Regions from separate parts of the Psychrobacter sp. TS_SC_6 genome, predicted to be linked through region 1. Evidence: predicted binding sites of a transcription regulator. Region 1 holds the regulator's gene; the other holds the start of a gene.
The links. Region 1 encodes PhoB, which activates phosphate uptake and scavenging genes when phosphate is short. Its sites were predicted from a motif close to TGTCATNAANCTGTCATAA; they were not measured.

Region 1 (11,082 bases):
AAATAGCCGCTGTTGCAAAGGATGTTTTATTTGCTCCTGTATACCTTTATCAAGGTCGAAAAATCAAGCGAGATACCGTCCGTTTGCCTGAGCCAAATGGAGAAAGATATGGGTCTGTGCAACTGGATCATGCCCGTAACAAGTCAGCCGCTCAGAATAAACCCGCACTACATATCATGATCGTTGGTGATTCAGCAGCGGCTGGAGTCGGTAGTGAAACGCAGCAAACAGCGCTCGTTGGTAAGCTCATTCCAATTTTGCAGCAGCAGCCCACTATTAATAAGAAGTTTTCGGTATTAAAATGGTCACTGCAAGCAACAACAGGGCACACCAGCTTTGATATTTTACGCAGGCTATACATTATGCCAGCACCAAACAAGCCTATCGATGTGATGATACTAAGTGTTGGGGTCAATGATACAACATCGAGTGTGGCTGTAGACAAGTGGCAACAGCAAATCAGAGATATTATTGCCATCGCTCAGCGTAAGTTTGGCGTGGGTGAGTTGCTTTTTCTAAGTCTACCGCCTATGGCACAAATGCCAGCAATACCTGCTCCGCTAAATAACTTTGTTGGCGCAAAAGCGTCTATTCTTGACGAAATATTGCAGCAAATCTGCATGGCTCATAATAACGTCACTTATATGGCAACGGATTTCCCACGCATGATCGCTGAGCACTCTAACGGTATGCCGATCGATATCAAGGTAATGTTTGCGAGCGATGGCTTTCATCCAAGTAGCCTGATGTATGGCTATTGGGCGCAGCAATTGTCGGAGCGGATTGTAGAGTTACTCGATTCATCAACCCATTAGCCAAAAGCTAGCACAAAAAAACCGCTGAATAGTCAGCGGTTTTTTGTATTCTTAATACCATCACTGTGCATGCTTGAAAACACACATGCTTAAAATAATATCACACAATACGGGTGAATTATTCTGCAGCGTCAGTATCAGCAGCTTTCTTACGGCCACCAAACGCACCAAAACGTTTGTTGAAGCTTGCAACACGACCTTCAGTAGAAGTTTTACGTTGCTCACCAGTATAGAATGGATGCGACGCACTTGAGATATCAAGTGGGTAGTATGGATATTCTGAACCTTCGTATTCACGAGTGGTTTTGGTTTTAACAGTTGAACGAGTCAAGAAGAACACATCAGCGTTAGTGTCGTGGAATAAAACTTCTTGGTAATTAGGATGGATATCTTTACGCATAATAAACTCTCTATGTCCGATGTATGTATAACGACTTTGCAAAACAGCATTTTTAACGATGCGTTCAGCGAACGATGACATACGTAACTGAGGCACTAAGGACATTCTCAGTCTGGCAACTGCGTCACTGGCTTATTCCAGCACCCAATACCACACCTCTGCTCGCTTAGCCTTTCCCCAGCGGGAAAATCAAACCGCGATTTTACCGGTTTTTGGGGTTTGATGCAAGCAGCAGTTGTGAGGGTTATCAGTGCTAATTTGTCACTGCAGCATCGATAGTATTGAGAGAGATAGACAAGCTGAGTATAATGATGCGTTAGATAATATAATCAATACTCATTAATTTTTAAGGTTAATTTAATAGTATTCAATAAGGATAAGACAATGAAAAATACAATCGCGAAAACCAGTATAAAAGCTGTTCTATTTGGCTCAGCAATTGCTATGACAACGCTGGCAAGTGCGGCGCTGCCAACTCAATGGCAGTTAGATGACTCACATACCCGTGTCGGATTTTCGGTCAATCACTTAGGGTTTTCGACCACCATGGGTCACTTTAATGATGTTAAAGGGGTGGTCAATTACGATATCAAAGCCCCTAATAAAGCCAATATGAACTTCACCATTGCAACTGACAGTATTGATACCAATTGGGATGCGCGTGATGCTCATCTAAAAAAGGATGAGTTTTTTAATGTGGCAAAATATCCAACCATGACTTTTAAATCGACTAGCGTCACATTTAAAAATCCACAACAAGCTACAGTCACGGGCGACTTTACCATGCTAGGTAAAACCAAACCACTGACCTTAGATGTGACTCTAAATAAAATAGCCAATAGTCCTATGACCAAAGAGCCTGTTATTGGCTTTCGTGCGACCGGTGTGATTGACCGTGCCGCTTATGGTATGACCGCTTTTGCAAGTGGCATTACCACCAATGTCCCGATCCAAATCGATGGTGAGCTGATTGAGAAAAAAGCGAAATAAACCTAACGTTTAGGTTCAAGCATTATCAATTTCTCTAAATCTCAAAAGGCAGCCATGATATGTGGCTGCTTTTTTTATTACTCGGCTATTCGTTGACAAAAATCATGTATGCACTTACCAATTTGCCGTTCTATTCTCCAACGTTTTTTGTAGAATAGCGCTATAGAAATTAAGCATGACTACACAATGGCGAATGTGACCATTAAGATTTATGATTACTGTTGAACTTGACTGCCTCTGCACGCATATTAATATCCATAAGCCACCTCATGCCTATGCCAAGTACCCCTTTAAATACTGATTTAATTACCACTTGATGCAAATGCTATTAAGGATATAACCTCGACAATGACTCACTCTCTCATGAATAATCAAGTAATTGCTACTCAACGTGTCGGTATCCTCGGTGGTGGTACGGCGGGGGCAACCATTGCCATTCGATTGGCAGCGTTAGGGCTTGAAACTTACGTGTTCGAAAAAAACAAATCGCTGATTGATGGTCCGCCTATGTGCCATTTGCATGCCGGTGGCAATCTCTATCGCGAAATCCCTGACGAGGACTGCGTCGCCCTTCTCAAACAGTGCATCGATATTTTACGTCTTTATCCTTATACCATTGATGTACGTCCAACGGTATTTGCGGTGCCGACTCGTGATGACGGCTTGCCCGAAGACTTGTTACCGCGGCTTGAGATATTGACCGATGCGTATCGTGAGCTGATTGCTCAAGATGCCAATAACAAAGTACTGGGCGAACCAGAAGATTATTATCAGCTCTACAGTCATGAACGACTGATTGCATTGTCTGAGCGTGAGCAAGTGACTGTGCCAACTACCGTTGATGAATGGATGATACCGGTTGCAAAATACTTGGATTTAAATAAAGTTAAATTTCCGCTGATTGTGGTACAAGAATATGGCTGGAATATTTTCCGCTTGGCAGCATCGGCGCAATTGGCATTAGATGGTTATGAGCATGCGCATGTATTTACCGATACTCAAGTAAAGCAGGTCATGCCAGTTGATTGTGAAAACTGCTCAAACGCTGATCATCATGTGACCAAATGGCGTATTGATTATCAGAAAGGCGCTGGTTTAGATCCTGAATTGCAGTCCAATAGCAAAATCGAGTCCATCGAAGTCGACTACCTCGTCAATGCCTGTGGTTTTCGTACAGGGGTGATTGATGATATGGTCGGTGTCAAAGTCACGCGTATGGTAGAGTTTAAATCCTCTTATATTACTCATTGGGAAGATACCGGTGGACAGATACCAGAGATTATTGTCTATGGTAATCGCGGTACACCTGAAGGGATGGCACAACTAACCCCTTATCCAGGTGGTTATTTTCAGATACATGGCATGAGTAATTTTATCACGCTGTTCAATGATGGTTTGGTCGCTTCAAGCAAAGACAGCGCCCAACCAAAATTGCCGCCGCAATATGTGCATTATATCGAAGATGGTTGGGACAAAGCACCACTACAAGCGCGTAGTCAACAAGCGATTGATTATGTGGCAGAATTTGTACCGACCTTCCATAGTGCCCGTACGGTCGGCAATGCTTTATACGGTGGGCAGCAAATTCCTGGTGAGGATGACACACTGCGGGTCGCTGATGTGAGCTTATACTTTAATATTCGCTATGCCCGTGCTGAAAACGTCAAAGCATCTTCAACTCTAATTGCAGCAGATCAAATCGTTGACGAATTGAGTGAGCTTGGTTTGATTGAACTTGATACGCCCGTGAACCGTAATCGCTATGCTCATGAGTGGGCGTATCTGGCGCACAACGACAGTCTGGCTATTGAGACGGTCGCCCGTGATTTGGCAAAAGAGCGCGGCTTTCCGCTGGCGATGGCAGGCGTCAATCGTGGTATTCGCGAAAAGGCGTTAGAGGATTTAAATATTAACAATAGTTCAGATAATTATAGGACTTAAGAAAGACGTTTTTAATTAGCGGACAAAAAAAGGGAAAGAATTGCTTTTTTAGCCATTCTCTCCCTTTTTTCATATTTGCTTATATATCTGTTTTTAGTTGCCTGCCATCTTTTCTGTATTGACAGCAGCATCTATTTTGACCATCGTCTGCAGTAAATCAATGGCATCACCAATCGTGTTACATACTACCAAGCGCTCAAGATCTTCTTGCTTCATAAAGCCTTGCTCAGTGGTATATTTTAAATGCTCAATCATACGACCATAAAAACCATTAATATTCAAAATAATCATTGGCTTTTCATGTTGATATAGCTGGCGCCATGTGGCGATTTCCATGATTTCCTCTAAAGTACCAAGTCCACCTGGTAAAGTAATAAAGGCATCAGCATATTCTGCCATCACTGTTTTACGTGTGTGCATGGTATCTGTGAGATGTAAACGGGTCAGCTGCTCATGAGCGATTTCGTGTTTGAGCATAAAGGTTGGAATCACGCCGACTGCTTCTGCACCACCTCGAATCACTTCATCTGCCACAGCGCCCATCAGCCCGATACTCGCGCCGCCGTATACTAAACCCATGCCATTGTCTGCTAATGCCACACCAAGCTCTCGTGCGGCTTGCTCATATATGACATCATTACCCAAACGCGACCCACAATAGACCGCAACTAGCGGCATAGTTAACGCTGATTTATCCACGGCTTTTTCGATATTAGTAATATCTTGACTGGTAATCACTTCATACGTGTCATTATTAATTTTCATTTGCATATAGCTAGCTTCCTTAACTTTTATATCAATTGTTTTTATTAAGAACTTGTTTGTTAAAGTATTTTTATCCGTGCATATGGAATAGTCAAGATAGTTATTCAGTCCAGACTTAATGGATCATATCATGCAAGATAAATTGGGATAGAACTTAGAAGTCATATTTGAGCGCCTTCCCTACTGAGATTTATTTTAACATAAGCAATGCTATCACGCGGTCGCAACCATTTATCACTACGCAATTACTACATTTTTAAGGCTACACATTGGCAGCTTATTACAAATTAACGCCTTCTCTTTTCTAACAAAGCTCATTCATAAAAACGATAACAATATATTAAGTTTCAACCATGGAAAATAACCCTACCATTACTCAAACAGAGGCTTATTCATTAAGCATTATGACCGATCGCAATCAGGCATTGGCAGCGACTGTCTATCGTCCTAAAAATGAGGTAAAAACAGCGGTTATGATCGCGCCAGCAACAGGTATCAAACGCCAGTTTTATCATAACTTTGCCACTTACTTAGCCGAGCATGGCTTTGGTGTACTAACCTTTGATAATGAAGGCATCGGCGAGTCATTGTCCACCGATTTGGCAAAATGTGATGCGTCTCTAATCAGCTGGGGTCGTCATGACATGCCAGCCGTCCTTGATGCCTTGCAAGATGAATTTACCGATGCCAATTATCATTTGATTGGTCATAGCGCTGGCGGTCAGCTGATTGGTTTGATGCCAAATTACCAGTCTATTGCTTCAGTATTTAATGTCGCCTGCTCATCAGGTCGCATCAAAAACATGGACATGCCTTATAAGCTCAAAGCCATAGGTTTTATGGAAGCATTTATTCCTCTCACTAATTTGACGTTAGGCTATACGCCATCGGATAAAATCGGCATGGGCGAGCCGCTGCCGCGCGGCGTCGCTCGTCAATGGCGTGAGTGGTGTAATGGCGCAGGTTATATCAAGACCGCCTTTGGTAAAAGTATACACACGCATTTTTATGATGAGATCGATATGCCAGCATTATGGCTAGGGTTTAGTGATGATGAGATTGCCAATAGCAAAAATATGGATGATATGATTCGTGTCTTTACCAAAATGCCAGCAGAAAAACACTTTTTAGATCCCAAAGATTTTGGTGTTAGTAGCATCGGTCACATGCGTTATTTTAGCAGCAGGACCAATGCTAAAGCGCCTAAGCTGTGGCAAATGGCGATTGATTGGCTAAATAATCAATCGGTTTCAGCGTCTATCTAGCAAAGAAGCCGTCTATTTATTCTTTTGCAATTTCTGCCTTGATGCGTTTGGTCAATGCAGAATAAAGCGACGGCTGCATGTTGTGGATATTACCCAGCATCCATTTTATATAGCTAATAGGTACATCTTTGATTGGTATGCCTTTATGCTTACCAAAGGGCATTTTACTAACTGGATTGGCTTTATTGGCAATAGCATGCGCTGCTGCAAAATCAGTTGGTGCAATCGCTAAGCGCTCGCAGCAAGCCTGATACAGCAGATAACACATACGAGCATCACCGAGCGCATCATGAGCAGCAATCGTCATCCTACTAGCCTCACCTTTGCCCAATAACTGCTCGATACACTTGGACTGACCATAGGCGCTCCATTCAGGAAATGCGACGCGCGCCAGCCTAACGGTGCAAATTAGCTTAGCGGAAGGACTGCCAATCACCCGCCAATCAAAGCGTACATTATGCCCAATAAGATACTCAGGTACCTCAAACTGCTCAAGCTCGAACCGCTCAAGACCTGCTACATCGTCATCGGTAATACCATGGACTCTAATCACAACTGGCGATATTGATCGACCACTATTAAAGTATTTCATCCACTCAAAGCCCGTAGCTACATTAATCGTCGCCACTTGGATAGGACGTGGATCACGACCTTGATCGGTTTCGGTATCGATAACAAGCGCAGTGTCTGTCATAAAGGTTCAGCCAAGAATTATGGAAAGCAGTAATAGATAGTAACATTGGTATTTTAGGTAAGGGTTATTTTAAAGACACGTAAACGTTATATTTATGGGGATAAAAGCCAGAGATAACAATGGCATACAAATAATAGAGAACTTAGCTTATATAATATCTGTTGGCATTCATTCAAAAACTCAAAGAGATTTCAATGCGAATAGATGGCAATCATGAACAACCAAACCCTAGGTTTATCAGCCGCGCAATTAGCGTACTTATCAAGGCCGCAGTATTGCTGATGCTGTTATTCGTATTTGACAGATTATTACCGAGTATCAGCCAACAAACTCAATCATTTTTCATAGCAAAATGGCAGCAGCTTAGCCTATTGCAACATCCGCTACCAACAGAGAATAGCCTGCCAAATCCGCTACCCAAGCAGCATCTGACTGATACGTGGGGCGCTGCTCGTAGTCAAGGCCGCTCACATGAAGGGATTGATATTTTTGCGGCGCGCGGCACGCCGATTCAAGCGACGACCCAAGGTATCGTCAGCAAGGTAGGCGAAAATGCGTTAGGCGGTCGCGTCGTTATGATAGTGGGACCAGGCGGCGCAGGACACTATTATGCGCACTTGGAAGACTATGCTGACATTTCTCCCAATGACTGGGTAAATGCCGGTGATACCATTGGTTACGTGGGTGATAGCGGCAATGCTAAAGGCACACCGCCGCATGTTCATTATGGAATTTATATTAATGGTAGCGCGGTAAATCCTTATCCACTTTTGCAAAAGGATTAAAGTGTATTAAGCATTAATTCATTGCGGCAGATCGTACATGGTTATTTGGGAACACGGCACTAAATGTCGAGCCTACGCCTTCTACAGACTCAATCTGCAAGCGCGCTTCATGCTGATATAACACATGTTTTACAATAGCCAGTCCAAGTCCTGTGCCACCCGTTGCTCGGCTACGCCCACTGTCAACACGATAAAAACGCTCGGTCAAACGGCTAAGATGCTTTGGTGCGATACCGATACCATTGTCTTCAACCGCAAATCGGCAACCCTCAGCAGTCTTAGTCCAGCTGATAGAGATATTACCGCCTTTTGGTGTGTACTTAATGGCATTAATCACCAGATTAGACAGTGCACTATTCAAGTACATCTCTGAGCCATATAGCCCGTCATAGGTATCGATATGCAGGTGAATGGTATGCTTGTATTCTTGGTTATATGCTTGCGCGTCATCATAGACATTTGTGAGTAGCCTAGTCATGTCGATATCATCAAACGCATGAGTTTCTTCGATTTCGATGCGAGACAGGAGCAATAAGTCATTGACTACCCTGTTCATACGAGCTGTCTGCTGAGTCATCAACTCAAAGCCGCGGCGCCAGTGTGAAGGCATATCTGGCTGATCAGAGAAATTCTCCAGATATCCCATCAAGACCGTCAATGGCGTACGCAGCTCATGCGAGACATTGGCCACAAAGTCGCGGCGCATCGCTTCTAAATGCTGCAAGCGGGTCACATCATAAATGATCAGTAGTTTTTCATCGCCAAATGGCGTCAGCTCACACTTTAGATAGCGGTTTGGGTCTTGCCAAGAGACGATATTCACACTCTCATCGGCATCACTATTAATCGTCGTTGCCTCCTGATAATACTTCATAAATTCAGGCACTTGAATGAAGTCAAAAATACGCCTGCCTTTATCTGAAGATTGTAACAATAATAAATCCTGCGCCGCTTGGTTCCACCATTCAATTCCATCATCGTCATTGAGCAAAATCACAGCATCACGTAATGCTCGTAAAGCACTTCTGATTTTTTTAAGTTGATTTATGGGACGTTGGTATTTATCTTGGATAGGCATTTTTATTTATCCATTATTTTTTATAATTTTTCTACTATCAGCCGCTTCCGATAAAAGGCGACACTATACAATATCCATATTGCTAGCGATTACCCTTTTTCGATACGGCTAGAAAATCGATAACCTGTACCGCGTACCGTTTGTATCAATGTATCACAATCATGTGGACGTAGTAATGTGCGTAAACGCTTTACGTGAACATCAATGGTTCTATCTTCGATATAGACATTACCACCCCATACTTGATCGAGCAGCTGGGCACGGGTATAGGCGCGCTCAGGATGGCTCATAAAAAACGCCAATAAGCGATATTCTGTCGGACCCATATCGATAATGTCATCACCCACCATAAAGCGTTGGCTTTTGGCATCTAAAGTTAGCCTGCCTATACTGATAGGTTTGTCGCCGCTTAGCGCGTTACTACGTCGCAATACCGCTTTGATTCTTGAGATAAGCTCACGAGTCGAGAAAGGCTTGGTCATATAATCATCAGCGCCTGCGTCAAGACCATGCACTTTACTGTCTTCTTCACTTTTAGCAGTCAACATAATAACCGGTATCTCGGCGAGCAGCGTATCGCTTTTTAGCATACGGCAAAAATCAATACCACTTTTATCACCGGGCAACATCCAGTCTAATAAAATCAGTGCCGGACGGTGATCGACCACTTGTTGGTGCGCCTCTGACACATCCGCTGCTTGTAAACTATCAAAGCCTGCCATCTCTAGCGTCATGACGACCATTTCACGAATGGCGTCTTCATCTTCAACAATCAAAATTTGCTCTTTAGACATAATGTATTCTTAGTGTTAGAGGACAAAATAGAGTTTATAAAAGCCGTAACAAACGCAAATAAGCGTTTCTTTATTAAAGGGCTTAATTATGACAGCTTAATGACATTTACTCTTAGATTTATAATACTTAGTAGCCCTGCTAATGACTTAATGCACTTCCAATAAAAAGTTTAATGGTCCATCATTAACACTCAACACTTGCATATCAGTGCCAAACCGACCCGTTGCAACCGTTAGATACTGCGTCTTTGCGTAATCAACCAATTGTGCGAATAAAGCTTGAGCCATATCAGGTGTCATTGCGCTACCAAAGTCAGGGCGGCGTCCTTTGTCCGTCTTTGCCAGCAGAGTAAATTGTGAGACCAATAATAGCCCACCACCGACTTGCTGGATATTTTTATCGAGTTTACCGTATTTGGCTGGATCGTCATCATTGTCAAAGAGTCGATAAGTCAAGATTTTATCAATCATCCGCTGCGCACTTTGTAGGTTATCATCGTGCCCCAAGCCAATATACGCCAGTACTCCAAAATCAATAGCGCCAACCTCCTGCCCATCAACGCTGACACTGGCATGTTTGACTCGCTGAATAAGAGCTCTCATTGCTTACTTCCTTTAACGATTATGGTCATACAGTCTGCTGCAGACCATGATAAAATACAATTATCGATGCATGTACTTATGATTATATTTATAAATAAATCTAGCTATAAAACTGCCTATCTATGATTTTTTAATATAACTTTTTATTTTAATAACTATTTTTAATCCCTACTTTGGTCATCTATTATGAATGTATTTACTACCTTACAGCAATTTGTACCGCAGCAAAAAATCAGTAAAGTCGCAGGACGCTTAGCTGCCAGCCGCCACCCTTGGGTCAAGCGTACATTTATCCGCAGTTTTGCCAAAGCATATGATGTTAGTCTAGATGAATATGAGCGTCAAAGCCTAAACGCTTATGAGAGCTTTAATGATTTCTTTACTCGTGAGCTCCAAGACAATGCCCGTATTATCGATACCAGTATCAATGGTATTGTTAGTCCTGCAGATGGCATGATTTCGCAGCTTGGGCAGATTCATGACCATAAACTACTGCAAGCAAAAGGTCGTGACTATGATATCGGTCAGCTCTTAGCGAATAGCGCAGATGGCGATTATTTCGCTGACGGTAGTTTTGCCACGGTCTATCTTGCCCCAAGCAACTATCACCGTGTACATATGCCATTCGATGGCACTCTTATTAAAACTCGTTATGTCCCTGGTACACTGTTTTCGGTCAATAATACCACGGCTGCCAATGTACCGGATTTGTTTGCTCGTAACGAGCGCCTCGTCTGTCTGTTTGATACTACCTATGGTAAAGCGGCGGTAGTGATGGTCGGTGCGATGATTGTCGCTGGGATTGAGACAGTAGCAACGGGTAAAATTAGCCGTACTGATGATATTCAAGAAGCCGATCATGATATGAGCTTTAAAAAAGGTGACGAGCTTGGTCGTTTTTATTTAGGTTCAACCGCAATTGTAATACTGCCAAAAGCGGCAAAAACGGATT
Region 2 (11,082 bases), 850 kb from region 1:
CAAAGACTTGGCATGACTTTTCAGGTTTTACTCCAGAGCTATATGAGCTGCAATATCCTGCTGCTGGTCATCCAGCACTTGCTGAGACACTGGCGCAGCAGCTAAGCGCACGTGGTATCGTTTGTAGAGTCAATCCCCTACGAGTCAGCGACCATGGTGTGTGGGCGCCGCTTTTGCACCTGTATCCGCAAGCTGATATCCCCATCGTACAGATATCCTTACCACACTATTATGATAGTGTGGCTTGTTATCAATTGGGCGCGCAACTGGCTAAGCTGCGTGATGAGCAAATTCTGATTATCGGTTCAGGGAATATCACCCACAATTTGCAAGCATTACGTTGGCAAGCAGACAGTATCGACCAAACCGCAAAGGGTTTTAAAGTTTGGCTGCTACAACAGCTCAAAACTGACATCCCAAGCGCCTTAGACTGGCAGCAATATCCTGATTATAAGGACATTCATCCCAGTGACGAGCATTTATTGCCACTATTCTTCGCCTTAGGTGCCGGTCAACGTGTCTCAGTCGTGCATCAAAGTATGGCACATCATAGCTTAGGCATGGATATCTATCGCTTTGATTAAAGGCTCTCAATCAAAGCGTCAGATATATGCAGGTATACCATTTCTCATCATACTACTTCTCAAAAGCAGGTTTGGTAAATAAACCTGCACGCTCCATTTCGCCCGCGACACTCAATAACGTCGTCTCATCATTCATACGCCCAATCAATTGCATACCAATTGGCAGACCTTTTTTACTCATACCGACAGGCAACGACATGGCTGGCAAGCCTGTAATATTACCCAATAAGGTAAAACCCATTTTCCCAAGCACTGGTGAGCTTAACTTTTCGATCATACCTGAGCTAAAGGCGTATTTACCCATATTCATACCTTTATTTAGCAAACCAGCACTGCGCATGAGCATTTCGTCCATGCGACTTGGTGGTAATACGCCATGTTTTACTGCTGGTGTTGGAACGGTTGGGCACAAAATCATATCGTAGGTCTCTAGCAAAAGACCGGTTTGATATTGGCTATCATGCCAGCCATGCTTGGCGTGCGCCAAATCAACAGCAGATAGTGAACGTCCTAACATTGCCATATTATATGTTTGCGGTTCAAGATTTTTTATATGCTGCACACCATAGCAACGCTCAATAGTATCAATAGTAAACGCAGTATGCGTGCAAACAACGACTAAAAAATTATGCCAGAATTGTTCAATATTAATATTAGGTTCAGCCGGTATCACACGATGACCCATGGCCTCAAGCTGCTTAGCAGTCTGCTCTAATACCGCAAGCACCTCCTTATCGACCACAGTGTTGGCAACCAATGGCTGCTGATGTAAGGCGATGGTCAGTTGTCGGGGCGCGCGCATCGCCGCTTCTAAAAAAGTACCTTTAGGTGGCGCAATGATAAAAGGCGCCCCAATCTCAGCACCGCTAGTCGCATCAAGCATCGCGGCACTATCACGCACGCTACGTGTAATTACATGATCGGCTACTGCTCCTTCCCAGCCTTCACCAAATAAGGGTCCCATTGGGTTACGACCGCGACTGGGTTTGAGTCCAAATGTACCACACCACGCGGCAGGAAAGCGTATCGAGCCGCCGCCATCACCCGCGCCTGCCATCGGTACGATACCGCTTGCCACTGCCGCCGCACTACCACCCGATGAGCCACCAGAGCTATAGCCTTTTTTAAAAGGATTATGTGTCACGCCATGTGCTTTCGGCTCAGTGGTGATAATCAAGCCAAATTCTGGCGTATTGGTCTTACCAAAAGTATTCACACCCGTAGCTTTCATGCGCTTGACGATTTCACTATCGCTTTTTGAGATGATATTGATGCTATGACTGCCCATCGTAATCGGCTCATCAGCGAAGCTAAATGACAAATCTTTTAATAAATAAGGGACGCCGTTGAATACACCAGCTGGCAGTCCCGCCTGCGCTGCAGCATAAGCACGCTCATCAAAACGATGAATGATAGCATTCAATTTAGGATTGAGCTGATTGGCTTGATAGACTGCCGCATCCAGCAGTTCTTTGACGCTGACTTCCCCTGCATTGACCAATGCCGCCAACGCTATCGCATCGTACTGACTATATTCTTTAAACATAACCGACCTTCCTTGGAGAATAATCAAATTAAAATTTTGAAAAAATTAATATGTATCCGATTTATAGACAGTAACCAGTTTAGTATAAAACCTTACTGTTTCTAATGAATAAACAAACTCATTAGTCATTTACGGTATTTATAATCATATCTGATAGGGGCAATTGGTAGCCTGACAATAATGCTCTTAACACCTTTTACTACATAAAATTCTTTGATATTTTCAATAAAAAAGACGAGTTACTTTCGTAAATCGTCTTTTACCATCCAGTCAAATATAAGCTTTACATTAATAGCTCGCGTTTACCACTCTTACCCATTGAGCTGACCAGTCCAGCCTCTTCCATCGAGTCAACAATACGCGCGGCGCGGTTATAGCCAATGCTGAATTTACGCTGAATACTAGAAGCAGAAACTTTACGAGTCTCCATAATAAAACCAACGGCTTCGTTGTAAAGGTCATCGTCTTCACCAGAGGCATTGGCAGCACTACTGCCACCGCTAGAACTAGACAATTCAAAATTGCCTGCCATATTGTCGATATAATCAGGTGCACCGCGCTCACGCCATGCATCACAGACGCTATTGACCTCTTCATCGCTGACATAAGCGCCATGGACACGATCCGGTTCAATCTGTCCAGGTCCTAAGAACAACATATCACCATTACCCAGCATATCTTCTGCGCCGCCACTATCCAAAATAGTCCGTGAATCGACCTTTGAGTTGACTCGTAATGCTGCTCGTACAGGAATATTGGCTTTAATTAAACCAGTAATGACATCAACTGAAGGACGCTGAGTTGCAAGGATTAAATGAATCCCTGCTGCCCGCGATTTTTGCGCCAAGCGCGTGATTAACTCTTCTGCCTGCTTACCGACCTGCATAATCATATCGGCAAACTCGTCGGCAACGATGACAATCATCGGTAAGGTTTTTAGCTTTGGTGCTTGGCTAACACTTACACTGTCATTGGGTCGCCATAACGGGTCAAGCATTGGATTGCCTGATTTTTCAGCAGCGATCACTTTTTTATTAAACTCATTTAGCTTACGGACCTTTAGTAAGCTCATGAGCTGATAACGGCGCTCCATCTCTGCAACACACCATGACAAGGCACTTGCCGCCTCAGTCATATCGGTAACGACTGGGGTCAGTAGATGCGGAATGTCATTATAGTTGGCAAGCTCAAGCTGCTTAGGATCGATAAGAATCATCCGCAGCTCGTTCGGCGTATATTTGAGCAGCATAGATAGTAACATGGCGTTGACCAAGACTGATTTACCAGAGCCTGTTGTACCAGCAACTAACATATGGGGCGCTCGTGCAAGATCAGTAATAATCGCTTTACCGCCAATATCTTTACCCATCGCCATACTGATTTGCGCTTTAGGATCTTTAAATTTTTCGGTGTCCAACAATTCAATCAAACGTACCATTTCGCGCTGTTTATTGGGTACTTCGATACCGATGTATGGTTTACCAGGAATGACCTCGACCACACGTAAAGATGCCATTGATAATGAGCGTGCCAAATCGCGTGAAATTCCCGTAACTTTACTGGCTTTTATCCCAGGCGCTAGGTCTACTTCAAAGCGAGTGACGACAGGTCCTGGAATCGCATTGACAACACTTGCTTTAACATTGAACTCTTGTAATTTTATCTCTAGCAGCTCTGATAACTGCTCAAGCTCAGCAAGCGTATAGCTTGGCTGGCGATTGGGGTCTGGCTTATCTAAAATAGACAGCTCTGGAATCGGCGACAGACTGCTACGATAAGCAGCCGTTTGCATCGAGCGTGATTTTTGACTGAATGCAATATCATCACTGATATGAGGCATAACGGGAGCATCAATCGCGTCAGTGCTATCATAAACATTGTCGTCTTCTGGCATCATATCCGTAATATGATTGCTACTATCACCTTCTGGAACTGCAAAACTCATAGTTGGTTTGGTTACTGTGGCTGACTCGATACTTGATATGGTAGACATATTTTCTGCCATTGGTGACGCTTTTGGATTTGCAGGCGGGGTATTGGTCGGTGTCATATCTATTATTTCTGATGTATTCTCTATATCAGTATCAGAAAAAGGCTCCAAATCGTTCAACAAGTCATTTGCAGCATTATTAGGAATGTCGTCAGTAGAGTCGTTTGATGAGATGGCAGTTTGCTGCTGAATAGGCGCAGTTTCTGTTAATGTCTCTATGACAGATAATCCTTGTTCATGGCTAAAACCAGTCGCTTCCGGCACTGCCGCATGTTCTGCCAACCAGGCATCCACTAAGCTATCGACGCTAGGTGCTGATTCAGCAATATCTGGCTGCATATTTGATATGTTCGGTGCATAATCATTTAACGAATGTGCTGCTTGTTGCTGAGTCTCTTGAGTAATATCAATAACTGGGCTAGCAGAAGAAATGTCAGTATTTAAGCTGTCAACAGAAGCAGCAGCTGATGCCTCTGAATATGGAGCATTTATGACATCATAAGGTATCGTATCTTGCTCATTTTCTATCTGGTTTGCTAATAAATCAGCGACAGTATTTGCATCGTTCCATGCAAAACTTGGCTCAACCTTTCTGATAGACATTGGCGTAGCATTGGTAGCAGATACTGATGTTTTATTCAGATTAAAAGCGCTATTGCTAGTCGTTGTGGCGGCTGCAGTTTGCAGCTGCTCTTCTCGTTTGGCGCTTTCACTGGCGACTTGCGCAGCGGCTGCCATAGAGGCTTTTACACTGGCACCCAATCCTGAAGACGATAAAAAGTCTGTCAATGCGCTATTGAAACGACCACTTCTATTGTCTTGCTGTTTATTGTTAGCCTGTTCCGCCGCTTGCAACTCAAGCGGTAATTGCTCATATTCTGGAGTGTTATTCTGACTTATAATCGTATCACTACCTTGTTTATCGGTAGCACTAGTAGCATTGTCTTCTTGTATTATTTGACTAGCATCAAGGCTGCTATCAAGGTTTTTGACACCTGACCCAAACCAAGACAAAGTTTTAATTTTTTCATAAATACTTAGCCAATGAATATTAAAGGCAAAGGTGGTCGTAATAGCGACAAACACTGTCAAAAACGTCACACTCCCCCACTGCGACAATAGCTGTGCTAGCCTCGCTTGTAGCTCAAGACCAATAATACCGCCAGCAACGCCTTTGAGACCTGACGACATCGGATCGGCTACCTGCTGTACCAATGCGATCAATTGGGCAAATAATGCACTACTGCTCAGTATCAAAAACACGTAAGCAACCAAGCGTAATAACCAAAATGTCGGTTTATTATCCCACCAAATTAGTACTGACTCATAAACCAGAAACGCCAGTAACCACCACGCACCAAAACCAAAGAAGCTATACAGCAAATCTGAGAGCCATGCGCCCATCTCACCGCCCATATTATTAATGGTCGTCATATCACTACTGATGTGCGACCAGCTAGGATCATTACCGGTATAAGTCATCAAAATCACGAACAAATAAACCGCGAGGAGTAATCCCAGTAGGGTAAATATACCCTTTTTTAAGTAATCAATAATTGGTGCTGATATCACGTAAGATCTGCCTTGTTGTTAATACTCGTCATGAATATTCAATAATCGTCAAACCATGATTAAGCTTAATCATGCTGACATAAATTCCTGATAGAAACTGCTGTAATAAGTTACGACTGATGTGGCGTAATAACACAAAAAATTTAGCTAAAATGCTAAGACAAAATATTGACCGCATTGCTGTTTTTGTTTTGTGCTTGGGATACAACTTCTTATAATAACAAATACATAGCTGCCGTGGCGACCGCGTTATCAATAAAGCGCATAAGAAAATCAATCCAGTAGTGATTTAGCCAAAAATGCAGCTATAGTTGAAATACTTTAAAGTCGCTACAGTGCTACTGGGATAAATTTTTCGAAGCCTCTATCTGCTAAGCACAGCAATCAAGACAAATCAATACCAGCAGTACGTGATGTTTATATCTCACTTTTCACTGACTATATTTGAATGTGGGGTCATTTTTGGTACTAAAATTTCAAGCTTAAGATACTTTAGTTCTAATGATATCCATATTTTTTTTAGCAAACTTGCACTTTTTGCTCTTAGCTCTTATGTTATTATCACATAGCAACGATAATAACCAGATACGTCGTCATTTTTACGCTTATCTTTTATAATACTTATAATATCTACTTATTATTTTAACGTTGAACCTTTTCACTTTTATTGCTCTAGCAAGGAAATCTTATGGCAACTGATAATACTGCTCCACGCCACGAAAAACTCATCATTTTAGGTTCAGGTCCTGCTGGTTATTCTGCCGCTGTGTATGCAGCACGTGCCAACCTCAAGCCTGTTATGGTCACCGGTATGGAAGTCGGTGGACAGCTTACGACGACGACCGAAGTGGATAACTGGCCGGGTGATGCGCATGATTTGACTGGTCCTGCGTTGATGGATCGTATGAAAGCCCATGCCGAACGCTTTGGTACTGAATTGGTCTATGACCATATCAATAGCGTTAATTTAAATGTGCGTCCTTTTGAGCTGACTGGTAATAATGGCAATTACACCTGTGATGCTCTTATTATCTCAACCGGCGCATCAGCACAGTATCTAGGTCTAGAGTCAGAAACCAAATTCCGCGGTCTTGGCGTTTCTGCTTGTGCAACTTGTGATGGTTTCTTTTATAAAGACCAAAAAGTGGCGGTCATCGGTGGTGGTAACACGGCCGTTGAAGAAGCGCTGTATTTATCAAATATCGCCGCTGAAGTCACTTTAGTCCATCGCCGTGATAGCTTACGCTCAGAAAAAATTCTACAAGATAAACTATTTGAAAAGGCCAAAAATGGTAATGTCAAAATCGAGTGGAACCACAGCGTAAAAGAAGTAGTTGGTGATGATATGGGCGTTAATGGCGTGGTCATTGAATCTATGATTGATGGCAGCACCAAGCAACTGGATGTGTTTGGCATGTTTGTCGCGATCGGTCATAAGCCGAATACTGACTTATTCGAAGGTCAGTTAGAGATGAAAGACGGTTATCTTATAGTCAATAGCGGTCTGAATGGTAATGCCACCCAAACCAGTATCGAAGGTGTCTTTGCCGCAGGCGATGTCGCAGATAACGTCTATCGTCAAGCGATCACCTCGGCAGGTACAGGCTGTATGGCAGCACTTGATGCTGAAAAGTACCTAGATGCAATAGGCGAAACCGTTGCACAAGACCATACTTATGCTTCAACGTTGACAGCTGATAAAGAAGCGTAAATGAGCGTCTTTATTCACGATGGTCATACAACACCTGAGGCTTTTGTTCAACATATCAAGAGTCTTGGGCGTTATGACTTTCCAGAGCCAGCAATAGTAGATCCTGAAGGTATGGGTATTGTGGCTATCGGGGGAGATTTAGCTCCTGAGACGCTGATTTCTGCTTACGCACAGGGACTGTTTCCTTGGTTTAATGACGATGAACCGATTGCTTGGTGGTGCCCTGAGCCCAGATGTGTGATGCAGCCAACAGACTATCAGCCCAGTAAATCGCTACAAAAGCAAGCAAACCGTAGTCTTTGGCAGTTGACGCTGAATCAAGCTTTTGATGAGGTCATACACGCTTGTAGTTTACCGCGTAGTAATGGCGTTAATGACGATCTTAATGAAAATCAGCCTGAAGGCGAACATACTTGGATTCATGATGAGATGATTGAAGCTTATACTGAGTTACATGCTCAAGGCTTCGCGCATAGTATTGAAGTTTGGGATGATAAAGGCACGCTCGTTGGCGGTTTATACGGCTTAAAAATAGGTGGTATTTATTTTGGTGAGTCGATGTTTCATATCGCTTCTAATGCATCAAAACTGGCATTTTGGGGCTTGATGCGCTTATGTGAGCAAAGCAATGTTAATCTTGTCGACTGTCAACTCCCTAACGATCATCTTACAAGTTTAGGTGCTATCACCTTGTCACGTACTGAGTTTTTGGCTCAACTAGATATATTAATATCTAATAGTTCAAATAATTGGCACAAAAAATCGCATAAACCTCTAGCGGTATCGCTGCTAGGGAATTTGCAACCTTGGCCATTAAACCTCTAGTTTATTACTTTATTTTAAAATCTAAAATTGATCTGGCTAATCGATAGTTAAAATAGCGCGACTCGATTGAGTACCTATGACTATTATTGTTACGTTTAATCAGCAATGTTTTCATAAATCAGTAACTTACCTATCACGATCATGAGTACATTATGGCACCTGATACCTCTTTTTTATTAATAGGTAAGCTGGCAACCAAAGCCAATACTACCAAAGATACGATTCGTCACTATGATCAATTGGGGCTACTAAAATCGCGTAAGCGTCAGGCAGGTTCGCGGCTATATACTGAGTTTCATCCAGAATGTGTTGAACGTATCGAATTAATTAAAAGCGCGCAAGCAATTGGCTTTACCCTGACTGAAATCAAAGACAGCCTCAATGATTATTATGATGGGCAGCTCGATATTGACTTACAGCTGAACATTACCCAGCAAAAACTGATCCAAATCAGAAAACAACAGACGACCATCAGTTTGATGATAGAGATGTTGACCGAACGCATTGATATTCTTAAGCATATGAAGGCTGATAGTGATTATAAGCTCGACATTGATGTGTGTAAAAAGACACTGCCTTTATCCTGATAAAGAAACCTCGATACCAAACCGCATTTATTATTTGTTATTGTTTTAAATCTCAAATAATAAAAGCTGCTAATATTTTTTAAGATTAATTATAAATACGCTGCATGATTAGCGCGTCGACTGCTGGTTGATGCGCTGCTTGATAGTAGCTTTTACGTGTATGAATCACAGTAAATCCTTGCTGCTCATATAACGCAATCGCAGCAGTATTGTCTGCTCGCACTTCTAATAAAAGACTCTCTACTTGATTGGCCTTTAACGCCTCATCTAGTCTAATAAAAACTCGTGATGCTATACCTTGACGCTGATAATCAGGATGAGTACCAATGCGTAAAATCTCTGCTTGCTCAAACAATAATTGGTATAAGCAGTAGCCAATCAATTCGTTTGCAGAATTATTAATAACAATCATCAGATTGATATTCTCCTGTTCTAGCAGATCACCTATTGTTTGAGATGTCCAAGGGTCGTGTAGCTGAACCATGACTTCAATAGTAGCCACTGCTTCGACCATTTCTGTACGCTTATCTGGTTCATCTAATAGCATTTTTATATCAAACATTTGCGCCCTCTATTTGTTGGCTTTAATATCAATTATATTATCGTTGATTGTCGATACTGTCATTCTATTAGCAAACCATTCACCCACAAAAAAGCCACCCTCTTTCAAGGATGGCCTTTGACTAACTTATTAACGAAGATCAGATTACTCTGACAGCGTTAATTATTAGTTTAATACGTTAGCAACAACACCAGCGCCTACTGTACGGCCGCCTTCACGAATAGCAAAGCGAAGACCTTTGTCCATAGCGATTGGGTGGATAAGCTCTACGCCCATCTCAACGTTATCACCAGGCATAACCATTTCAGTACCTTCTTGTAATTGGATTGCGCCAGTTACGTCAGTGGTACGGAAGTAGAACTGTGGACGATAGCCGTTTAGGAATGGTGTGTGACGACCACCCTCTTCTTTTGACAATACATAGACTTCAGCGTCAAACTTGGTATGCGGCGTGATTGAACCTGGCTTAGCTAGTACTTGGCCACGTTGTACGTCTTCACGCTTAGTACCACGTAGTAGTACGCCACAGTTTTCGCCTGCACGACCTTCGTCAAGCAGTTTACGGAACATCTCTACACCAGTACAGGTGGTTTTTTGAGTGTCACGGATACCAACGATTTCGATTTCGTCGCCAACGCGTACGATACCAGATTCAACACGGCCAGTGACAACAGTACCACGACCTGAGATTGAGAATACGTCTTCGATTGGCATTAGGAATGCTTTGTCGATGTCACGCTCTGGCTCTGGGATGTAGGTGTCAAGAACGTGTAATAGTTCTACAACCGCTGGTTGACCATATTTTTCTTGTGAGCCTTTTAGGGCTTCAGTCGCAGAACCATGGATGATTGGGGTGTCATCACCTGGGAAGTCATAGTCGCTCAATAATTCACGAACTTCCATTTCTACTAGCTCTAACAATTCTTCGTCATCAACAACGTCGCACTTGTTCATGAATACAACGATGTACGGTACGCCAACCTGACGTGAAAGCAGGATGTGCTCACGAGTTTGTGGCATAGGGCCGTCAGTTGCAGATACGACTAGGATTGCGCCGTCCATCTGGGCTGCACCGGTGATCATGTTTTTAACATAATCGGCGTGACCTGGGCAATCAACGTGAGCGTAATGACGTGATGGGGTGTCATATTCTACGTGTGAGGTGTTGATGGTGATGCCACGTGCTTTTTCTTCTGGTGCTGAGTCAATAGACGCGTAGTCTTTGGCTTCGCCACCTGAAGTGATTGCAGCTACGGTTGCGATTGCAGCGGTAAGGGTGGTTTTACCGTGGTCAACGTGTCCGATGGTACCGACGTTAACATGTGGTTTTAGACGTTCAAACTTGGCCTTTGCCATGGGTATTTCCTCTTTTTTTGGTGAACATTTATCAATCAAAGATCGGTAAATAACAGTTTGACGGCTTATGATGTATGACCATCAAACTGTTGGCACTGTGTTTTTTCTATTAAACTAATATCTATTAGAATACTAGCTATAACGCTATACTATCTCTGTATTCGATATTTTAGCTGTTAAGCGTATAAATAGAGGCATTATACGTGCTTTTCAATCTGTTGAACATGACAAGTTAATATACAGTACGGCTATTGCACTACTTTATCTAACTCTTATTCATTTAATTCTTTATACAGCTCATTTATCAGTCAAAAATAACACCTACCAACAAACTGACAGCGCAAAAAGG

Region 2: a site for PhoB is predicted at 5,757-5,775, ahead of AC0J5Y_RS02255 (DNA translocase FtsK). Genes of this name have one in related genera too.

The regions. Positions count from the first base shown of each region.
Region 1 is NZ_CM149590.1:2,593,334-2,604,415, forward strand. It holds gene AC0J5Y_RS10990 (SGNH/GDSL hydrolase family protein) at 1-815, shown strand, start outside; gene AC0J5Y_RS10995 (type B 50S ribosomal protein L31) at 934-1,215, opposite strand; gene AC0J5Y_RS11000 (YceI family protein) at 1,600-2,205, shown strand; gene AC0J5Y_RS11005 (FAD-dependent oxidoreductase) at 2,554-4,146, shown strand; gene AC0J5Y_RS11010 (LOG family protein) at 4,240-4,917, opposite strand; gene AC0J5Y_RS11015 (alpha/beta hydrolase family protein) at 5,265-6,176, shown strand; gene AC0J5Y_RS11020 (3'-5' exonuclease) at 6,193-6,870, opposite strand; gene AC0J5Y_RS11025 (M23 family metallopeptidase) at 7,065-7,655, shown strand; gene phoR (phosphate regulon sensor histidine kinase PhoR) at 7,669-8,733, opposite strand; gene phoB (phosphate regulon transcriptional regulator PhoB) at 8,823-9,527, opposite strand; gene dtd (D-aminoacyl-tRNA deacylase) at 9,675-10,130, opposite strand; gene asd (archaetidylserine decarboxylase) at 10,317-11,082, shown strand, end outside.
Region 2 is NZ_CM149590.1:516,505-527,586, reverse strand. It holds gene AC0J5Y_RS02265 (DODA-type extradiol aromatic ring-opening family dioxygenase) at 1-584, shown strand, start outside; gene AC0J5Y_RS02260 (amidase) at 637-2,130, opposite strand; gene AC0J5Y_RS02255 (DNA translocase FtsK) at 2,414-5,692, opposite strand; gene trxB (thioredoxin-disulfide reductase) at 6,381-7,403, shown strand; gene aat (leucyl/phenylalanyl-tRNA--protein transferase) at 7,404-8,228, shown strand; gene AC0J5Y_RS02240 (MerR family transcriptional regulator) at 8,381-8,815, shown strand; gene rimI (ribosomal protein S18-alanine N-acetyltransferase) at 8,901-9,377, opposite strand; gene tuf (elongation factor Tu) at 9,543-10,733, opposite strand.